Regions from separate parts of the Paenibacillus sp. FSL L8-0502 genome, predicted to be linked through region 2. Evidence: predicted binding sites of a transcription regulator. Region 2 holds the regulator's gene; each other region holds the start of a gene.
What was found. Region 2 encodes Rex, which represses fermentation and respiration genes when NADH is low (regulators of the CRP and FNR family bind a similar motif). Its sites were predicted from a motif close to TTGTGAAATATTTCACAA; they were not measured.

Region 1: the regulator Rex is predicted to act here: its motif matches at 3,749-3,766, upstream of nirB (nitrite reductase large subunit NirB).
Region 3: the regulator Rex is predicted to act here: its motif matches at 4,314-4,331, upstream of NSQ57_RS21025 (cytochrome ubiquinol oxidase subunit I).

What each region holds. Positions count from the first base shown of each region.
Region 1 covers NZ_CP151958.1:735,252-742,702, forward strand. The annotation lists gene NSQ57_RS03250 (Ger(x)C family spore germination protein) at 1-666, opposite strand, end outside; gene NSQ57_RS03255 (GerAB/ArcD/ProY family transporter) at 659-1,762, opposite strand; gene NSQ57_RS03260 (spore germination protein) at 1,787-3,466, opposite strand; gene nirB (nitrite reductase large subunit NirB) at 3,873-6,302, shown strand; gene nirD (nitrite reductase small subunit NirD) at 6,342-6,671, shown strand; gene NSQ57_RS03275 (exosporium glycoprotein BclB-related protein) at 6,740-7,451, opposite strand, start outside.
Region 2 covers NZ_CP151958.1:3,350,373-3,357,823, forward strand. The annotation lists gene NSQ57_RS14300 (3-hydroxyacyl-CoA dehydrogenase NAD-binding domain-containing protein) at 1-227, opposite strand, end outside; gene NSQ57_RS14305 (AAA family ATPase) at 364-1,866, opposite strand; gene NSQ57_RS14310 (hypothetical protein) at 1,859-2,392, opposite strand; gene NSQ57_RS14315 (DUF5590 domain-containing protein) at 2,839-3,363, opposite strand; gene NSQ57_RS14320 (amidohydrolase) at 3,401-4,702, opposite strand; gene NSQ57_RS14325 (redox-sensing transcriptional repressor Rex) at 4,689-5,342, opposite strand; gene dinG (ATP-dependent DNA helicase DinG) at 5,386-7,451, opposite strand, start outside.
Region 3 covers NZ_CP151958.1:4,780,733-4,788,183, reverse strand. The annotation lists gene def (peptide deformylase) at 1-386, shown strand, start outside; gene NSQ57_RS21035 (sensor histidine kinase) at 555-2,345, shown strand; gene NSQ57_RS21030 (response regulator transcription factor) at 2,338-3,996, shown strand; gene NSQ57_RS21025 (cytochrome ubiquinol oxidase subunit I) at 4,402-5,808, shown strand; gene cydB (cytochrome d ubiquinol oxidase subunit II) at 5,795-6,808, shown strand; gene cydD (thiol reductant ABC exporter subunit CydD) at 6,808-7,451, shown strand, end outside.

The DNA.
Region 1 (7,451 bases), 2.6 Mb from region 2:
TCCATCGGATTCAGTGATGTTTTGCAATATATAGCTTTTTTTGGAATGCATCAACCCATCCAATTCAGACAAATTTACTCCCTTCATTACCTTGCTGGTTCTGAAATGGTTACGAAGCATATACAGAATATGAATGGATGGGACTTCTTCTTTATATTTGGTAACTAAAGTACTATCTGCTCGTCCCTTGCTTAAAAAGACCAAACAACTCGGGCGAATATCATTATCACGAAGCACAAAATCCATCAATTGCTGCATCGTCTGTTGTTTTGCCAGTTCGGTGGAAACCACCATGACCTTTAGATGGTGGCCAATAACGGGGCGATCCAAACGGAGAGAGAGTTGGCGGAAGATTTCAAGCAAAGAATCTCCTGTGCCAGTTATGTTGTTATAGTTTGGCTCTTGTCCCCCTCCTCCGCCTTGTTGGTTTGGGCTTCCAGATGATTTTTTGGGGACGATTTGTACGCTGGCCGTAATTTTATTTTTCTTGAAGTAACGGCTGCCTTTCTTCTCCAGATCCTGTTCCAATGGAGTGAGCTCTCCCTTATCCAGAGAAAGTCCTGTATATATGCTAAGTTCCTCTACTTCTTTGCTGCTCCAACAACCGACTTGAGTCACCAGAAGAATAAAGGCAAGCAGTACAGATAGGATAGGTCGTCTACACATTTTGCTTCATTCCCTTCTTCCTGATCATGAACACAATGGAGAGAAATACCGGAATCAAAATAAATAATAGGATTCCCATATATCCGATCGCATCGCCCAGGCTAAACACTTCCATCATACGAACAGGAGTCATTGTGGAGATAAAGATTAGCGGGATTAAACCGAAAACCGCATAACGATATTTAAAACCAAACACCTGTGAAACACCTAAGGATGCATTGAAGAAAAAACTGCAGGAATTACAAAACATTTGCATCATCCAGATCACTAGCAGTGGAAACTCTAGACGTTCAAAAAGAAATCCGGGGATTTCAAAACTGCGCATCAAATTAATGGTAGGCCAAGTACTTGTCACAGTGGAATCTACCGATAGCCCGCCGATGACCATAACTACGGTCAAAAAGTACAAAATTAAAGGGATACTGATCCCCACTACCATGGCCTTAAATGCTTTCTCGGGGTGTTGCATAAAAGCGACCAGTGTCATGACGACTTCACATCCACTGAAAACAAGGATAGTTGATTTCAGTCCCTTGATGACGGGTAAAACCCCTTCACTCAATACGGGACGAAGATGATCAATTTCAAAAATCCTTAAGCTAAAGAGAAAACAGAAAAGCAGAAAGAAGAGACTGATCGGAAGTACAATCTGGTACAGTCGCGCGATAGAATTAATGCCTCCAAAAACCAAATAACTCCCTACCCAGATAAATGGAATCACAATTGCCCAGATAGGTGTGCCTTCGAGTAGAAAAAAAATGTTCACTTCAGCTAACACACGGATTTCAAAGCCTGCAATGATTATAAAGTATATAATTAATAGCACGCTTAAGAATCCCCCCGGAATCTTGCCCACGATTCTTCTGGAATATTGATACACGGTGTTTCCAGGAAACTGTTGACTTAATTTCACCATGATCCAGACGACAAATATGACAATACTTCCACCGATGAGGACAGAAAGCCATGCATCAGGAGTCTGTACCTGTTCAGTTACACCCCTCGGCAGTGTCAAAATGCCTGCCCCCAATACGGTATTGGTCAGGAATACAGCCGCCTGCTTCGTTGTGATCTTGTCATCAGAGCGTCTAAACACAGTAGCTCCTCCTTCGTCTTGGCGTCATGGTCTACGCTTTTTTTGCTGCGTTTTCATCATAACAGGTCTTCGTTTCATCAGAGAAATAGGAGCCCGGATGTACATATCCTTCCAATCACTTGGTCGCATGGGTGAAAAGGGAGTTACATACGGTACGCCAAAACTTTTCAACTTCGTTAGATGGATACAAATTAACAGAAAGAACAATATGGTTCCGAGCATACCCAGGATTGCTGCAAAGAACATGCCGACGAAACGCAAAAGACGCAGGGTAATGCCCGCACTGTATGTCGGTATCGAAAACGAAGAAATAGCAGTAACGGCAACCACAATCACCAGAAAGGGGCTGACGATGCCCGCATTTACAGCAGCGTCGCCGATGACCAAGCCTCCCACAATGCCCATTGCAGGACCAATGGGTTTGGGCAATCGGATGCCGGCTTCCCGCAGGATTTCGATCGAAATTTCCAGAATCATGACTTCAATGACGGAAGGAAAAGGGACGCCTTGACGGGTCTGAATGATGCTAATGACCAGCTTGGTCGGAATCAAACCGGGATGAAATGAAATAAAAGAGATATACAAAGCAGGGCCCATCAGCGCTATGAAAGCTCCAAAAAATCTCAGCAAACGTAAAAGTGAACCTGGAATCCAGCGTTCATAATAATCCTCGGGAGATTGAAGCAGCATACTGAAGGTCACCGGGACAATAAGTGCAAAGGGAGTCCCGTCCAGAAGAATGGCTATTCTTCCTTCCAGTAATGCATTAATGACACGGTCGGGTCGCTCTGTGTTGTGAACCTGCTGGAACGGACTTAAATAATTGTCTTCGATGAGTTGCTCCACATAACCGGATTCAGCCAAAAAATCCATATCTATTTTTGATATTCTGCGGTTTACTTCTTCAAGAAGATCCGGATTCACAATATCCTTGATGTACGCGACAATCAGATCCTTTTTGATTCGGCTTCCCACTTGAAATTTCTTCATTTCCAGACTTTTATTTAAGCCCTGGCGTCGAAGCATCGAAGTATTTTCACTTAATACTTCCGTAAAACCGATTCTGGGACCCCGAAGTAGTGCTTCAGAGGTTGGTTCATTGACGGAGCGAATGGCGCCATTAGGCGAGCCTACCAGTAGTGCTTCCTTCATTCCTTCAATTAATAAGGCAGTATGACCTAAAAGGATGAACTCGTGCAGTTCCTCCATACTGGTAACTTCACTAATTTGCGTAAGTGGCATCAAGCTATCTTTTATAAAAGAGCTACTTATACTTTCCGGCTGTTCCTGTTGGTCCTGCTGGCCCTCAAACATCAAGACCTCCAATACCTGCTTGCTCATAAGCTTTTCATCCTGCATGCCTTCTATGAAGACTAATACGGACCGAGCATGAAATTTTTTCAACATAAACTCACGAAAATGCACATCACTATTTCCGCCTATAGACTCTCGGATCGAATTTAAATCGGAATCGTAATTCCCTGTAATTTTAGAGTTTGGTTTATTCTGTTGATCAAGGTGCCCTTCGTTATTTTCATCGGAGAGCGGCCGACCGGAAGAATGTTTGGATTTCGCTCCCTTACTACCGACAAACGAATAAATCGAGGTGTTTATATAATAAATCCCTAAAGGAATAATCAACGCGAGGCCTGCTTGAAAGAGTATACTCCAGCTCGGAATATAAGAAATTATTTTAGACCACAAGATGACCACCTCCAAACGAATCAATTCTAAGATACAAGTTGTCCCTAAAGTATTCCTTATAAAGGTTGTATTTACACATGAACTGGAAAGATTCGTTCGATGACCAGAGCAAATGATCATCAACTACACTATTTTTAAATCTAATCATTACGGCAGATCTCACACGAAACACTTCTGTTGTTGTTATAGAGCTATCTAGCACTGAGAGCCAGTGTAGAGAATGGAGCAAAATCCCTTGAAACGGAATAGGGAAATCCCTAAATATTCTTAATTTTAACTACATTGTGATTCTAGTCACATATAGCTCTATCTGCTGTATTAAAATAGAAGCATAAACAATATTCATTAGAAACGTAGAGATGTCGTCGGATAGGAAGTAGCGTCGAATGAATGGAGGAACCGGTATATGATAAACAGTAAAAAGAAGCTTGTGGTTATAGGGAACGGGATGGCTGGTATCAATACGGTCGAACAAATTTTAAAATTAACAGATAAATATGAAATTACAGTCCTGGGAAGTGAGCCGCATCCGAACTATAACAGGATCATGCTCTCTTATGTGTTGGAAGGTAGTAAAACAATAGATGATATCATACTGAACGATTTGCAATGGTATGCGGATCAAGGGATTACTTTATATACAGGAAAAATGGTTAAAAGTATCGACGGTGAGAACAAGAAGATTCTCACCGAAGACGGACTGGAAATTGATTACGATGTGGCTTTGGTGGCTACTGGTTCACAATCGTTTATTCTGCCTATTCCGGGTAAAGAATTACCGGGAGTTATTGGTTTCCGAGATATCGCCGATTGCTCGGCAATGCTGGAAGCGGCAAAGACCTATAAAAAGGCCGCTGTCATTGGTGGAGGTCTGTTGGGGCTGGAGGCAGCTAAAGGCCTGGTCAATCTGGGGATGGATGTTACGGTCGTTCATTTAATGGAAGATTTGATGGAACGTCAGCTAGACCGGGAAGCCTCTGCGATGCTAAAAGCAGAACTAGAACGCCAAGGAATCAAGTTTGCTATGCAAATGCAAACTTCGGAGGTGTACGGTCAAGATCGCGTACAAGGATTGCGGTTTTCAGACGGAAGCGAGCTGGAAGCGGATTTGGTCGTTATGGCGGTTGGGATCAAGCCTAATATTCAGGTAGCTGTGCAAAGTGGTATGGAAACGAACCGTGGTATTGTAGTCGATGATTTGATGAGAACCTCTGTGCCGGATGTATATGCTGTAGGGGAATGTGTTGAACACCGCGGAATCTGTTATGGTCTGGTAGCTCCGCTGTTTGAGCAGGGAAGTGTCATTGCCAAACATTTGGCAGGCGCGGAAACTGAAGGTTATATGGGATCGGTGGTTTCCACCAAGCTCAAAATTTCAGGGGTGGATGTTTTCTCAGCTGGCGAATTCATAACCCAGCCTGAACATACGGTGATTGTTGCAAAAGATGAGTGGAAGCGGACCTACAAAAAAGTGCTGCTTCGTGAAAATAAGATTGTTGGAACTGTACTGTTTGGCGATGTGAGCGAATCTGCTAGCCTGCAAAAATATGTGCGTCAGCAAACATTGATGACAGATGAAATATATGGACAGCTCATGGGTACTGGATGCAGCAATCACGGGTCGAAAACATCATCCGCTGAAACGATGGCCGATGATGAAATTGTGTGTGGCTGTAACGGTGTTACTAAAAAGGCCATTGTTGATGCAATTAATGACAATGGGCTGACTACAGTCGATGAAATTAAAGCATGTACCGGAGCAACTCGTTCTTGTGGAGGATGTAAGCCGGTCGTGGAGCAGATTCTACAATATGTTCTTGGAGACAGCTTCAAGACGTCAGCCAAGCAAGGAATATGTAGCTGCACAACATTGAGCCGGGACGAGATTGTGGAAGCGATCAAAACCAAAGGGCTGACAACAACGCGTGAAGTTATGAATGTACTGGGTTGGCATAATGATGAAGGTTGCTCCAAATGCCGGCCGGCGCTGAATTACTATCTGGGAATGATTAACCCGGACACCTATGAAAATGAGGGGGATTCCCGTTTTGTAAATGAGCGATTGCACGCAAACATTCAAAAGGATGGAACGTTTACAGTTGTTCCTAGAATGTACGGCGGTGTAACGACCCCAGAAGATTTGAAGAAGATAGCAGATGTTTCTCTTAAATACAACGTTAAGGTCGTTAAAGTAACAGGAGGACAGCGGCTTGATTTGATCGGTGTCCGTAAAGAGGATCTGCCTAAAGTATGGGAAGAACTCGATATGCCGTCGGGGTATGCCTACGCGAAGTCACTTCGTACGGTTAAAACCTGTGTTGGATCGCAATTTTGTCGGTTTGGTACACAGGACTCGATGGGAATGGGAGAAGTGTTGGAACGGAAATTCGAACGACTGGATTTCCCGGCAAAATTCAAATTAGCGGTTAATGGATGTCCACGCAACTGTGCGGAATCATGTACCAAAGATATCGGAATCGTAGGTAATGATGGGGGCTGGGAGATCTTTATCGGTGGTAATGGCGGTATTAAAGCACGGTTGGCTGATTCACTCTGTAAAGTGAAAACCGACGCCGAGTTGATTGATATTGTAGGTAGCGTAATGCAACTCTACCGCGAAACAGGACAATACCTGGAACGTACTTCGGAGTGGGTGGAACGGATCGGTCTGGAAGAGATTCAGAAAGCAGTCGTTCAGGATACAGCTAATCGCCAAGCTTTAGTAGAACGTATCGAATTTGCACTGCAACAGGTCGAAGACCCTTGGAAAAAGATCATCAATGATGAGGATTCACGCAAAAATTTATTCGAGGTTGTCACCCCGTCTATTGTGTAATTGTATCTAAAATGCCTGAGGAAGGGAGCAATCAAGCAAATGATCAAAAATGCCGAATGGCTTGTCGTCGGTCACAGTAAGGATTTTCCGATCAGAATAGGACGTACCATCCACATCAAAGGTGTCGAAATTGCTGTTTTTCGCACTTCGGAGAATGAGCTTTATGCCGTTGAAAATATCAATCCTCATCCCAAAAGAGGTCCTCTTACAGAGGCGATAGTATCTGGTCATTATATCTATGATCCTTTATATGACTGGAAAATTGACCTGCAGACAGGCATCGTTCAAGAGCCTGATCACGGACAAGTTAAAACGTTCGCTGTTTGTGAAGAGGGAGAAGAAGTAAAAATATCGCTCGAAACGGTTTAGTTCATCTGATGGAATACAAATAAAAAGGGCTCAACAGGACAATCCTGTTGGGCCCTTTTCGGCTTGGATCAGGTAATGGTAATGCCTGCACTCGCATAACCCACCACGGTGTTGAGGAGGGAGGCTCCTGTAGCCGTTGCTGAGAAGACCATAAGTAGACGGGTCTGCGCGGTTACTGGTATAGCCAATTCGGTAGTAATACCACTAGAGATCGTTCCCAAAGCAACAATGTCAGTCAGTGGGGGAGTCAATATAACGGTAGCTCCGGGAATCGCTGTGAAGGAATTATTAGGTGTTGGGGAACTAAACAACTGGGCAGTAATGCTAACGGATGATGCTAAGAGGGTCAGAGCAGCTGTTGTACTGAAGTAACCAGCAATAGAGGTAATTACGCCATCCCGTGGTACGGAAAAAGCAAAGTTAATAAGCGGTCCTACAAGCGTACCTGTGAGGTCAATGGTATCGCCTACGAGGCCAATACCTGTAGCTGAGCTTCCGAAGCCGATCAAACTTGTGGTTCCTACCAGCCCACCAAGAACAGTTGTCAGTGTAGCAGGCCCTCCGGAAGCAAACGGGATGATGGCTCCCGAGCCGGTGGCTCCGGTAATCCCTGTAACGCCCGTAACACCCGTGGCCCCAGCGGGTCCGACAGCGCCAACTGCGCCCGGTAGACCATCGGGCCCCGTAGCACCCGTAGCGCCGACAGGTCCGGCAGGGCCTTCCGGTCCAGCGGCCCCGATAGGCCCAGCGGGCCCAGCGGCGCCCACAGGTCCCGCAGGC
Region 2 (7,451 bases):
TGGGATACTTTCTGAATGCGGGATAAGATCAATTTTTTCTCAGCTTGAGTAATTGCCCATTTTTCCAGTTGTTTGTCCAGACTCGTTTCAATCATATTGTAGGCGTAGTCTAGTTTCTCTGGTGTCTGCTCTACCAGCAGCACATCGATTCCTTTGGACGCGAGCATTTCAGAAATCCCCTGTCCCATGGTGCCGCCGCCGATGACGCCGATTTTTTTAAATTGCATGATTCTTAACTCCACCCTTTCCTGGTCACTCTCATATATTGTATCCTTCTTTGTCGAAAAATACATGTTTATGTCCCAATAGATAATAATATCTTAGCACGGACTAAAAGTAAAAAAAAATAACCAGCATAAAAAATTATGCTGGTAATAAAGCATTTTCACTAAATTGACATCTAAATTGGTCTCCAGACAAAGTTTCCTCCTTCATTAGGATGTCAAGTGAGTTGTCGAACACAGGACGATGCTTTTCCAGCAGTTCCAAAGTTCGGGTATGCAGGTCAGCCATAATCTCGCCATTTTCCCGCATGAGTTCTTCTTTCGTTACCATTTCCATGTTAATAATGCCAAGTGAAGTCAAACCGGAAGTCATCATCGTATGGACGATGTTCAGCGCCTGCTCAAAATCATTACTAGAGCCGGTACTTCGACCGCCATAGTACATTTCTTCTGCCGTAGCCCCTGCGAGCGAGATCATAATCTGCTCCTCCAGATACTGCTTGGTGTATAAATAATGCTCTTGCTGTGGATTGTGGCGCACATACCCAAGCGCTTTCCCACGTGGGCTAAGTGCAACCTGGCTTACGCTACCAGGACGAACAATTTCGGCCATAATAGCATGTCCCAGTTCATGGATCGCTACACGTTTTTTCTCTTCCAAGGTCGATTCTCGATCTGTCTTTTCACCCATCATCACTTTGTCAATTGCCATCGACAGATGTTTCTGTGCAATCATTTTCTGATCCTGTCTCATCGCATAGATTGCCGCTTCATTCATTACGCTCTCCAGCTGTGCGCCAGAAAACCCGTAAGATTCCTCAGCAATTTTATCCAGATTCGCATCTTCCTGAATCGGTTTGTTTTTGGCATGAATTTTAAGAATATGAAGACGGCCCTTCTTATCAGGCAAATCCACTTGAATATGACGGTCAAAACGCCCTGGGCGCGTTAAGGCGCTGTCCAGCATTTCTTTACGGTTTGTTGCCGCAATGATCAAAATCCGCGGTGTATCTACCGAGTAAATACCATCCATTTCTGTCAGCAACTGATTCAAAGTCTGATCATATTCTCGTTGCTGTCCACCCTCACGTTTACCACCAATTACGTCGATTTCGTCAATAAAAATAATTGCATTTTCCTTCTTTTCCTTGGCTGCACGAGTACGTGCCTCCCGGAACAACTCACGCACACGACCTGCTCCAACACCAACGTACATTTCAACAAATTCACTACCTGAGGCTGCAACAAAAACAGAATTAGTATAGTGTGCCGCTGCCTTAGCCATCAGTGTTTTTCCTGTTCCCGGAGGACCTGTGAGCAAAACGCCTTTTAATGGACGGATACCAAACTTGGAGATTTCATCATGTCGATTCAAAAAATCCAAGGCCTCACGCAGCTCCTGCTTAGCGCTTTCTTGCCCACCGATTTCCTCAAAAGTCAGCTTGTCCGGGCCATTTTTTTTACGTTTACGTTCTTGCCCAGCACCTACGGCCAAGCCTCCACGAGCATGCATGAGCATTAACAAGCCGCTGAACATCACACCAGCAACTAGAAGAGGGATAATATTTACCCCAATAAAAACGAGAAATATAATGGTTACCGGCACAATGCCGATTAATATTTCCTTGATCCATCTAGGCATTAGGCCATACCCCCATCTGCTGAGATTGACGTGGCAAAACGATAAACTTGGTCGCTTTCCCTTCGCTGAGTCGGATATAGACATTGTTCGAATCCATGTCGGTATCAGCTTTGATACCCGTCTTTTTCTTTTTCATATGCTCAACTGTAGATGAAATTTGAGTATACTTTCTATTTTCCATCGCTTCGGCTACAGGAAACATAGCCTCAGACCACCATTGATTCAGTGCTGAATTGGAACGGTCTGCAATATCGAGCTTAATGGTGCGGCTGCCAATGATGGATTGTCCTTTTTGCTTAACTACATCGACCAATCCGGCCACATCCGCCTGCGGTTTGAGATCTAGTTTCAATACAACCTGATCCTGTTTAATATCTATTTGAGCGCTTGTCACGCCTGGATATTGAGAAACCAGTTTTTCCAGAGGACTTTGCATTGTAACCTGACGGTAAATGAACCATCCCCCAAATAGCAGCAAAGCTGCCAAAACTGCCGCCACAACGATAGGAACTGCACGCAATTTCAAACAACATCCTCCTCTCAAAATGTAATACTCAGAAGAAACGGGACGAATGTCAACAAACAACCAAATTGCATGATCTTACAGTGATCAGCAATTCTTTTTTCTATCATTTTTGTCTATCACTTATAAAATATAGTATATCATAACGTATATCTAAAATCGAAGGCAATGTGTGGAGGAGTTGTGATGAGGCAAAATCTTTGGTTATGGTGGAGGTGGGACGCTGCGTGTAGGATTTGATCTTACGATCGCTGTTGCCCGCCATAAAGATGAATTTGCCTTAGGAGAGAAGTTGGGTAGGTAAAGATGCTTCGCTGGCATTCAGCTCATCTTTACGGCATAGCAAGACTAAAAGACGTAAATACGAATTTCATCGCATTTACGTCTTTTTCTTGAGCTTTTAATCATTTACTAGTCATTCATTCCACATCTGCTGATCCTCAACCAGCTCAGTTATTGGGCAAAGTATACTTTACCCCCGTCGCTCCCCCATCTGAAAAACGGTAAAAGGCATAGTAATGATGGCTTCCATCATCGTAAAACAGCTGCCACACATATTCGCCATTGAACACACTCGGCTGGAGGCTTACAATTTTCACACCTGGAAGCTGCTGCTGAATTAGCGCCGTCATTTTTTGCTCGTCGACTCCGTTCTTCAGCAGCTCGGTATGAACACCGCTATTATCTGCGGCAGGTACGTTAGGTTGTCCCTCCACTTTTTGAAAAGGAACCCATACCATTATATTTTCATTCTGTGCATTTTTCCCTTGAACCACCCAATATACCTGATCCCACACAGACTTCCATGTTTGAGTCGTGCTAACCAGACCACCTGATTGCTTGGCCTTAATGATAGCGGCATTTTTCTCAGCCACCTGGTCTTGAGTAACATAGGAATAATACCAGAAAATGCTGACCAGGATCAGTATCACGGCCAAAATGGCGACCGCTATCCATTTTTTCTTATTTTTCAAACCCGTGCTTCCTCTCTAAGGGGATGTGACACCTGAATTAGCGCGACAGCAGCCCTTCAAAGGCGGCTTGTGCCTCATGTTTGATACGTTCCTCGTCCATAGTCAGGCATTCGCCGTTTTTCACAACCTGACGACCGTCTACCCACACATGAGCCACGTCCTTGGCGCTTGCAGAGTATACCGCATGGGAAATAAGATCTGTACGCGGCAAGAAATGTGCCTGATTCAGATCCAGCGCGATAAAGTCAGCCTTGTTGCCTGCTGCCAACGCTCCTACTTCTTTTAAACCAATCGACTTTGCACCGTATTCTGTTGCCAGACGCAGCGCTTCACTTGCAGGAACTGCCGTAGGGTCACCGGATACACCCTTGTGAATAAGTGCTGCCAGACGCATTTCCTCGAACATATCCAGGTTATTATTGCTGGCAGGACCATCCGTTCCGAGAGAAACCGTAACCCCTGCACGCAGCAATTCAGGCACTCTTGCCACACCACTTGCCAGCTTCAAGTTGCTGCCAGGATTGTGGGAAACCGCTACACCACGTTCTGCCAGTAAAGCTATTTCTTCGTCGTTCAAATGAACGCCATGGGCAACAAGCGAAGGACGGGAGAAAAAGCCAAGCTTATCCAAGTGTGCAACCGGACGCAAACCGTAGTCGCGTACGTTTTGCTCTACTTCGGCGATCGTCTCAGACATGTGCGTATGCAGTGGCAAGTCCAGATCATGCGCAGCTTGTACGAATTTTTCAATAAACGCAGGTGGACATGTATATGGCGCATGCGGTGACATCATCGTTGTAATACGGCCGTCTGCTTTACCGTGCCAGTTACGCGCAAAAGTCACGGCCTCTGCCAGCTTGATTCGCTGTTCTTCCTCCGAACATAGTCCAATTGCTCCACGCATCAGACTTGCACGAATACCTGACTCTTCAGCCACACGAGCCACCTCATCCATATGATCGTACATATCGAGGAAGGTTGTTGTTCCACCTTTCAGCATTTCCAGCACAGACAAGGACGTACCCCAGTACACGTCTGTAGATGTAAACTTGGCTTCCATAGGCCACATTTTTTCCTGAAGCCATACTTGAAGTGCCAAATCATCTCCATGCCCACGCAGTAGAGACATCGCCGCATGACCATGAGTATTGATCAGACCAGGTAAAAACAATAGCCCTTTACCATCGATCGCTTCCGTCTCTTCCTCACCCGCAGGCAAGGTTTCGCCAATATAAGTAATACGACTATCCTCCACAATCATAAAACCATGGACTACCCCTGCTTCTGGTCCATTTACGGCAAAAGATCCGTTTTTAATCATCCATTTATTCACTGTCATATTGTGCTTCTTCCTTTCCGTCCTCCAAATAATAAGCGAGGCTAAGCAAATCAGTTGTAAAGTCTGTGGCATGAATCCGAATGTTGGCTGGTGCCTTGAGAGTAGTCGGTGCAAAGTTCAGGATCGCTCCAATTCCGCTATCAATAAGCCTATCAGCCACGTGCTGTGCTTCAAAATCAGGTACGGTAATAATCCCGATTCGAATGTTTTTTTCTTTCACAGTCGCTTCCAGTTCATCCATCGGTTGCACGACCAATGTATTGATCTTGGTTCCTACCTTATCCGGAAACGCATCAAATACCGCCACAATCTTCATATTGTCTTTTAAATAAGCGTTATAATTCGAAAGGGCTTGCCCCAGATTACCCGCTCCGACCAATACTACATTAATTTGTTGGTCGATTTTCAGGATATGGCGTATTTTCTCAATGAGATAAGAAACATCATAACCGATACCCTTCCGACCAAAATCTCCAAAATAAGCAAGATCTTTACGGATTTGGGCCGGGTTCAAATCTAGCCTCTGTCCCAGCTCTTGAGAAGAGACCGTAGCCACCTCCCGTTTGTGCAGTGCATTCAGATAACGTAAATATACGGGTAACCTCCGTACGACAGCCTCTGAAATTTTATCTGATTTCATACTTGCTCCCCCTAATTGTAACGAACATACTTATGTCCGTCCGTTATGCCTCTGTCTCCGGGGCGGATTGGAGCCATTCGGCGATGCGGGGCACCATTTGCTCCGATGGCATATGCTCCATTTTTGGTCCCGGTAACGAGTACAAAAAGTGCTTTCCGTAATAGGATTCAATCACACGCGTATCATAAACGATAACGACCCCGTGGTCGTTCGCTGTACGTACCAACCGACCAAATCCCTGTTTGAAGCGAATGACCGCTTGCGGTACAGACAGCTTCATAAATGGATTCTTCTTCTGCTGCTGGAGCAGTTCGCTTTTTGCCTCCAGCAGCGGGTGATTCGGCGGTTGAAACGGCAAGCGAACAATGGCTAGACAAGTCAGAGCCTTCCCCGGAATATCGACGCCTTCCCAGAAACTGCTGGTCCCCAGCAATACAGAAGCTTTCGCTTCCTGAAACCGGCGGGTTAGCTTGCTGCGACTTCCACTGTCCACACCTTGTCCCAGCACAGTAATTTCGCTGGATGCTAAGGCCTCTTTGAGCGGCTCATACACTTGCCGGAGCATCCGATAGGACGTAAACAGAACGAGCATTCTCCCACGTGTCGCCTGAGCAGTCGCTCCTAGAGAGCTAACGAGCATATCTACAAAATGCGCATCTCCTACACTGCCCTTCACACTTGGGAAATCCCGTGGAATAACCAGCAACACCTGATCCCTGTAATTAAAGGGTGACGGGAGCTGCGAAGTCATCAGCCGCTCTTGATCTGCGGCCTCCTGTAAGCCGAGCTGATCGATCATGTACTGAAACGACTTATCTACCGACAAGGTAGCAGAAGTCAGAATAATGCTTCTTTTTTTGTCAAAAAACATTTCTTTCAACTGGCGGCTCACATCGACGGGTACCGCATAAAATTGCAATGATTTACTACGGAATTGCCCGCTTGCCTCGAGCCAGTATACGGTTGTTTCATCATCGAGTCGGATAAAAAAGCGCAAATTTTCTCGAATCCCCGCCAAATCCTTGAGCAGACCCGTGATATCTGTAATAAGGCTATCCGCCGCATAATCGTCATGTTCTTCCTTGACGTCCAGCATCAGCTTGTCGCCCTTGCGCAAAATTTCGCTCATCGTTACATATAGCTGATTTTCCAAAGCTCCCGCCTGATCCCACTTTGCAGGCTTGGCCGAAGGTTTGAGACGGGAAGAAAACTGTCCTGTTTCACCCGGTGTCGCATCACTTCGCTCCGGCAACATGCCAAACAGCTTGTCGCTTAGCAGGTCCCAAGTTTCCTTCACCTCTAACACGAGCGGATACAGCTGGTCGATAGTTGAGGCCCAATCTGCCGACTTCTCGTGCCCCGATTTCGCCAACTGTTGACGAAGTGAAGGCAGTTGTCCATTCTTGCTGTCTTTGAACAGTCGCGTCAGTGTATGCACGAGTGTGAAATATTTCATATGCATACCTAGGTGTTTACCAGCTACTTCCTCCAGGTGATGGGCTTCATCTATCACCAGATGTTCATAGCTCGGCAATAACTGATGACTGGCTTTGACGTCTGTGAACAACTTAGAGTGATTCGTAATAACAACATCCGCTATTCCTGCTTCATGGCGTGCACGATGATAATAACATTTGCGGAACCATGGGCAGGAACGACCAAGACAGGACTCTGAATCACTCGCCACCGTTTCCCAGAAATCCCCTCCACGGTTGCTCAGATTCAGTTCTTCATCATCACCGGTTTCTGTTAGCGTCAACCAGACGATCATCTGAGCCGCTGTAATTAAATCTTCCTTCGGTGTAGCGAAGTCTCTTCTGTTTATTTTATGTTCAAACTTACGCAGACACAAATAATGTCCCCGACCCTTGAAAATAGCAGCCCGGAACGGAAACGGAATCACCTTGGTCAGCATCGGAATGTCGCGCTCGCGTAATTGCTCCTGCAGGTTGATCGTATGTGTACTCACCATAACGCGCTGTCCCTTTTTCACACTGTGATACAGCGATGGGAGCAAATAACCCAGAGACTTCCCTGTTCCTGTACCTGCTTCAATCAGCAGATGCTTGTCTTCACTCAGTGCCTGATTCACACCCTCAATCATCTGTA
Region 3 (7,451 bases), 1.4 Mb from region 2:
TGGGGTTATCTGCAAACCAGGTAGGTTTGAACAAAAGAATGTGCGCTATTTATTATGAAGATGGAGACAAAACGGTAGAGTATGCGTTGTTTAATCCGAAGTTAGTCAGCCACTCCACGTCCATGATTTATTTGGAACAGGGTGAGGGGTGCTTGTCGGTAGATCGGTACGTAGCCGGATATGTACCGCGTTACGAAAAAATTCGTATTAAGGCCACTTTACCAGACGGAACACAGGAGCTATTGACGTTCAAAGGTTATGCAGCGATTGTTGTACAGCATGAAATGGACCATTTGGACGGCATTATGTTCTATGACCGTATCAACCCGGAGGATCCGCACAAGCTACCGCAGGGAGTGCATATCGAACCTTTTGTACGTAAATAGTTTAGGAATCGTAAAGTGTGGTGACACTGTTCGCCACATTTTTTAAATTTTGCAAAAAATATAGATATAGAGGTTACGAAGCATTAAACTGGATACATACACATAGGTCGAGCTGGAGGATGTAAAACACGCAAAAAATGTAAGCGCTTATCTTGTGGGAGGGATGGCATGAATCGTGGAGTATGGCTTCTGATGAGTAATATGCGTATGCGGAATAAGCTGCTGTTCTCCTACGTACTAATTGTCATGATTCCGGTGCTGGTGGTTGGCGGCTGCGTTACTTTTTATTTGCGAGAGCAGGCATTGAATAGTGCAATTGCCCAGACGGTAAACAATGTGGAAAAGATCAAGAGCCAGACGGCAAATTTACTGCGTGTGCCAACGGATATTTCAAATGGGCTCATGTTCGATAAAAGGCTGAGGGAGATGGCGAACCGACGGTATCCGGGTATGGTAGAGCTGATGAATGCGTATCATCAATACAAGGATTTTAATGAGTATACTCAGCAATATAGAGAAGTTGCTACCATCCGGTTCTATTCGTACAATCCGACGCTTGTCAATAATCTGGAGTTTATTCCAGTGGACTCTAACATTGAGCGGCAGCAGTGGTTCCAGACGGCTTTGAAGGGGACGGCGATTAACTGGTTTTACATTCAGGATAAGGAGGATAACCCGGTTAATCGCTTAAGCCTGGTACGGCAAATTCCATTTCCCGAATACAATACCAAGGGAGTTCTGATGATATCGCTGAGCCAGACCGAGTTGAATCATATGCTGAGCAAGGAGCCTTTTGAAACATTGATTGCGGATCGTAACGGGATTGTGGTCGCAGCTACTCGCCCGCAGTCGGTGGGGCAGACGTTGGGCGATTTACATTTGGGCTTTGATGTCCAGCGTGCGGGTAAGGGGATATATGAAGCGAAAATCAACGGAATGCCCTCCAACATCATCGTGGATGAGCTGCTGCCCGCCTCCAGTGTGAGCGGATTTACGATTATTTCAGTGTTTTCAACGGAGCATATTGTACAAGGAGCCAATCGAATCAGTCTGATTGGTGCTTTATGTGTTCTTGCAGTGCTGATTATGGCACTGATTCTGATCACCATCATTTCCTGGCTGATTACCAAACGCCTACAGCGGTTGAGCTATGAGCTGGGTAAGGTAGCCGCGGGCGATTTTCATGTGGTATCGAGTGTGGAGGGAAGGGACGAGATCGGGGATTTATCCCGCCGTTTCAACTATATGGTGAGTAGTATTCGCCAACTCATGGCGCAGGTCTATGAGACGAGTGAGCACAACAACAGGCTGGAATTGGCACAAAAGGATATCAAGTTAAAAATGATGGCCAGCCAAATTAATCCACACTTTCTGTTTAATGCATTAGAATCTATTCGAATGAAAGCACATCTGAATGGGGAAGCGGAAATTGCAACGACGGTGCGTTTGCTTGGCAGGCTGATGCGCCGGAATCTGGAGATTGGCAGTGGTAAAACGACGGTACTACAGGAGCTGGATATGGTGCGATCCTATTTGCAAATTCAGCAATTCAGATTTGGAAATCGCTTGATCTATGAAGTGAATTTGGAAGAAGATGCGACGGACATGTCGATTCCTCCCTTAATCATACAACCGCTGGTGGAAAATGCGGTCATTCATGGACTGGAAAATAAGGAAGAGCCGGTTACCGTGAAGGTAAATATTGCAATAGAACAAAGAGAGTTGAAAATTAAAGTAGAAGATGACGGGATCGGCATGGAAGCTGGGCAACTGACCCGTCTGCTAGCTCGGATCAGGGGGACGGATGAGCCAGAAGGGAGTAGTATTGGCCTGCGTAATGTACATCAACGTCTGACATTGATGTATGGTGAACGTTATGGATTGCATATTGAAAGCGCATTACAAGTAGGAACAACCGTATACTTTTCCATACCAAGGGAGGAAGAGTCGAATGTATAAAGCGATGATTGTAGATGACGAGCCAGCGATTCGTGAAGGATTGTCCTCCATTATTGACTGGGGGGATTGTGGCTTCCGTATTGTCGATACGGCAGGGAATGGACGCGAGGCTCTGGATAAGTTCGGAGAGCATCGGCCGGAGCTAGTCATTGTAGATATTCGTATGCCCGGGATGAGTGGACTGGAGGTTATACGTAGTATACGTGAAAAGAACGGGGAGCCGTATCATTTTCTCATATTAAGCGGATATGCAGACTTTGATTATGCACGGCAAGCCATGGGCTTCGGAGTAGATGGCTATCTACTGAAGCCAGTTGATGAGGAAGAAATGACGTCAGAGTTGAAACGGGTACGGCAAAACATTGAGGACGAGAAAGAAGTCGGCAAATGGGGAAGTCCACCTTCCCATGAGCGTAATTGGATCGAAGCGCTATTGTTTCCGGTTCATCAAGAGCATGCTCGTAATGCTGTGGAAAGCAGCGATTATCTGCACAGAGCATCCAAGCAAGCTGAACATCAAAGCGGTAACGGAAAACATGGACAACAGCCAGCGTTACCAGCATTGGACTGGAGTAGCTATCAGATTATTCTGATAGATTTACGTATACCTGACTGGGATCGGCAAGCTCGGCAGTCGGCAGCAAAGCAGCGGCTAACAGAATTGTGCCACGAGCAGGGCAGAGGTATCGTGTTTGAGGCTGGAATATATATGGGTCTTTTGCTTCCCGCCACGTTACAAACGAAGAAAGATGCTGTTCAGTTACTGGCTACTTGGCGACAGGAGCTAAAACCGTGGGCAGCGGAAATTTATGTGGCTGCCGGTGATCCTGTAGCCACTCTTAACGACATTCCCAGATCTTTTGAGCAGGCACTACGATTGCTAGAACGTACGTTTTTGTTCCGGGCAGAAAGAGTCATGCTTTCCGGAGACCTACACGAATTGGAGACAGTCGAGACTGAAATGAGTGGAGCGTCTGATAATGCTACAGATGATCCCCTACGTTATGCAGAAAAGCTGTACTATGCGCTAGATATGGCTAATAGTGAAGCTGCAACCCGTGTCATTAAGGAAATGGAAGGCCAATTTCCACGGATTTATCGCACAGAATCTGCAATCAAGGCGGCGTTCGCACAAACATTCACACTGGCGTTGAACAAGTATGCAGCCGGACAGGATCACAGCCGAACCGTGCTGAAGGAGCACTCCAGCTTTATAACCGATGTATATGCTTATTCCACATTGGGCGAGCTGGTGGATCACTCGCTGGAGCATGTGTTGCAATGGATTGGACAGACTGATCCCAGTGGCAAGGACATCATCATGAAACAAATGATTGACTTTATTCATAGTCATTATGATGAAAATTTGCGATTGGAGTTACTGGCAGATATGTTTAATTACAATAGTGGCTATTTGGGCAAATTGTTCAAAAGTCATACTGGCGAGGCCTTTAATGCCTACCTGGATAAGGTGAGGATTGAGCGAGCAAGGGAGTTGCTTGCACAAGGAATTAAGGTACACCAGGTGGCGGAACGCGTAGGGTATGCGAACGCAGATTATTTTCATAGTAAATTTAAAAAGTATGCTGGAATGTCACCTTCCTCCTATCGTAATCGGGTTCAAAAGAACGGAGGAACAGATGGCTGTTGATAGAATCCTAGGTATAACGCTATGAAGTCTCTCTTGCAGATGTCGGAGGTACAACCTCCGAACGAAGAGGGGCTCTTTTTTATGGTGAAAAAACAGATAGATCAATCGAAAATGTCACATTTATTATGGAGTTTAGGTCGTTTTCATCAAATCGCCATCATTATGACACAGCTTTGACACGATGTTCACATTTTCGATTCTATTTCATTTAAATTTATTCTATATAATGGGGATAATCTGAAGCCGGATCATGATAACCATAGTGAAGGTAGTTGAGTGAGTCATTTTCTAAAAAAGTGACCGCTGCATATGTAAGAATGTGAATGCTATCACAAATGTAGAAGACTTCAGATTACAGACACTATAAATCAATGTTAAGAGAAGTGTAGGGGGAGGAGCAACATCATGGACGTATTGGATTTGGCACGGTTGCAGTTTGCAACCACAACGATTCTTCACTTTGTTTATGTGCCGATCTCCATTGGATTGTCGTTATTGGTGGCAATTATGGAGACTATGTATGTTATCAAGAAAAATGACTTGTACAAAAAAATGGCTCAATTCTGGGGAACGTTTCTGCTGATTAACTTTGCACTGGGCGTCGTCACCGGGATTTTGCAAGAATTCCAGTTCGGGATGAACTGGTCGGACTTTTCCCGTTTTGTGGGTGATGTATTCGGTACGCCTCTGGCGATTGAAGCGCTGCTTGCATTTTTCCTGGAATCGACCTTTATCGGATTATGGGTATTCGGTTGGGAAAGATTGTCCAAAACGGTCCATTTAATTTGTATGTGGTTGGTATCGATCGGTACGATGTTATCGGCATTGTGGATTCTAGCTGCTAATTCCTTCATGCAGCGTCCAGTAGGCTATGAGATTCAAAATGGACGTGCAGAAATGAAAGATTTTGCTGCTCTGCTAACGAATGAACAACTGTTATGGGAATTCCCACATACATTGTTTGCTGCTTTTGCGACAGGAGCATTTCTGATCGCGGGTATCAGTGCATGGAAGCTGATGCACAAAAAGAATATGGACTTTTTTAAACCTTCTTTTAAATTGAGTATTATTGTTGCCTTAATCAGTGCCATTGCTATTCCTTTGTTTGGTCATGGACAGGCTCAATATTTGGTGAAAACACAACCGATGAAGATGGCTGCCAGTGAGGGATTATGGGAGAACAGTGGTGACCCCGCTCCTTGGACAGTTATTGCAGGGATTGATCCTGAAAAAAAGGAAAATACCTTTGAGATTAAAGTTCCTTTTGCTTTGAGTTTTCTATCCTATAGTAAATTTACTGGCTCTGTGCCCGGTATGAATGAGCTTCAGGCAGAATATGAGAAAACCTATGGTCCGGGCGACTATATCCCGCCAGTACGTACCACGTTCTGGAGCTTCCGTATTATGATTGCGGCGGGATGTGGGATGATTGCACTCGCTTTATACGGAGCTTACCTGACGTTCCGTAAAAAGCTGGAAGGTTCACATCGCTGGTTCTTCCGTCTTATGATATGGGGGATATCCCTTCCGTTCATTGGAAATACTTCAGGTTGGATCATGACTGAAATAGGTCGCCAACCGTGGACGGTATTTGGTTTACTTCAAACAAAAGATTCTGTTTCGCCTACCGTTGTGGCAGGAGAAGTGCTATTTTCGTTCATCTCATTTACCACATTGTATTTAATTTTAACAGGTGTGCTGGCGTTCCTGTTTTATCGTACGGCTCGCAAAGGTCCGGATATCGAGCCACATCAACAAACGGTAATTCATGATCCATTTGCCCAAGGGGGTGACAATAATGACGCTAAATGACTTATGGTTCTTATTGATCGCAGTGCTGTTTACCGGTTTCTTTTTTCTGGAGGGCTTTGATTTTGGCGTGGGGATGGCCACGGGATTGGTGCCGCGTAATGACCAACAAAAACGTTTGATGATCAATACGATTGGTCCATTCTGGGATGCCAACGAAGTGTGGCTGATTACAGCAGCAGGTGCGATGTTTGCCGCTTTCCCGCATTTTTATGCAACCATGTTCAGTGGATATTATCTGGTATTTGTCTTTATTTTGCTAGGTTTGATTTTGCGTGGAGTTTCTTTTGAGTTCCGCGGCAAGGCTGAAGGGAAATGGTGGACAGGAACGTGGGATACCTGCATTCTGATTGGCAGCTTTCTACCGCCGATGCTGTTCGGTATGGCTTTTGCGGCTTTGGTGAAAGGTGTACCTATTCAGCAAAACATGGATTTGAAAGCTGGATTTTCCGATGTATTCAATGGATATACCGTATGGATTGGACTGACAGTGGTCGGAATGTGCCTAATGCACGGACTGACGTTTATTTCTCTGCGGACGATTGGAGAAGTACGGGATCGTGCTCGCGTGATGGCATCCAAATTTCTTCCGGTATTGGGCATTTTACTTGCGGGCATGGTGGTATGGACTTATTTTGCAACGGATTTATTTGCGCGTCGCGGTCCCTTTATGTATGCTGCGGTAGCAGTCGGAATTGTCGCCTATGTGCTGACGTGGTACTTCCTGAAGCAGCGCCGCGAAGGATGGGCCTTCGGGATGACAGGTGCAGTGATTTTGCTGACCTTCGTTTCGTTATTCGTCGGTTTGTTCCCAAGATTTATGGTGAGCTCGATTAACAGTGCTTTTGATTTGACGATTTATAATGCAAGCTCCAGTCATTACACACTGAAAGCCATGACGATTGTTGCAGCAACGCTTTTACCCTTTGTGCTGGCTTATCAGGCGTGGAGCTATTTTGTTTTCCATAAGCGTCTCAGTGAGAAGGATCATTTGGAATACTAATGGATAAGGCATGGTTTGAATTAAAGGGCATTCGGCCAGTGATGCTGCTACTGGCTGCCCTTTCCCTGCTCCAGGGGGCCGCAGTGATTGCACAAGCAGTCTTCTTGGCAAAGGCTGTTACGATTTTGTTTGAACAAAATCCGCTGGTGATGGCTTGGCCGTCGCTGGCGTTGTTTTTCGCTGCTTTTGCAACGAGGCATACGGCGATCTGGCTGCAACGCCGGACAGCAGGCCGTTTTGCTGAAGCTTCAGGCGCTTCCTTACGGGAGCGTCTGCTTGCACGTTTGTTCGAACGGGGACCGGGTTTTGCAGCGCAGGAAGGTAGCGGCAAGTTGGTGACGCTAGCGCTGGACGGCATGGATCGTTTTCGCACGTATTTGGAACTGTCCATTCCTCGTATGATTGACATGATGGCTGTAACTATACTTGTACTTGTGTATGTTTTCACATTGGATGTCATTTCAGGTGTGATTTTGACGACTACGATGCCGATTCTGGTAGGCTTCTTTATTTTACTCGGCTTGGCGGCGCGGAAGCAGGCAGACAAGCAGTGGCGTTCCTATCGTCTGTTATCTCATCATTTCACGGATTCGCTGCGTGGACTTCAGACACTAAGGTTTTTGGGTCGTAGCCAAGAGCATGG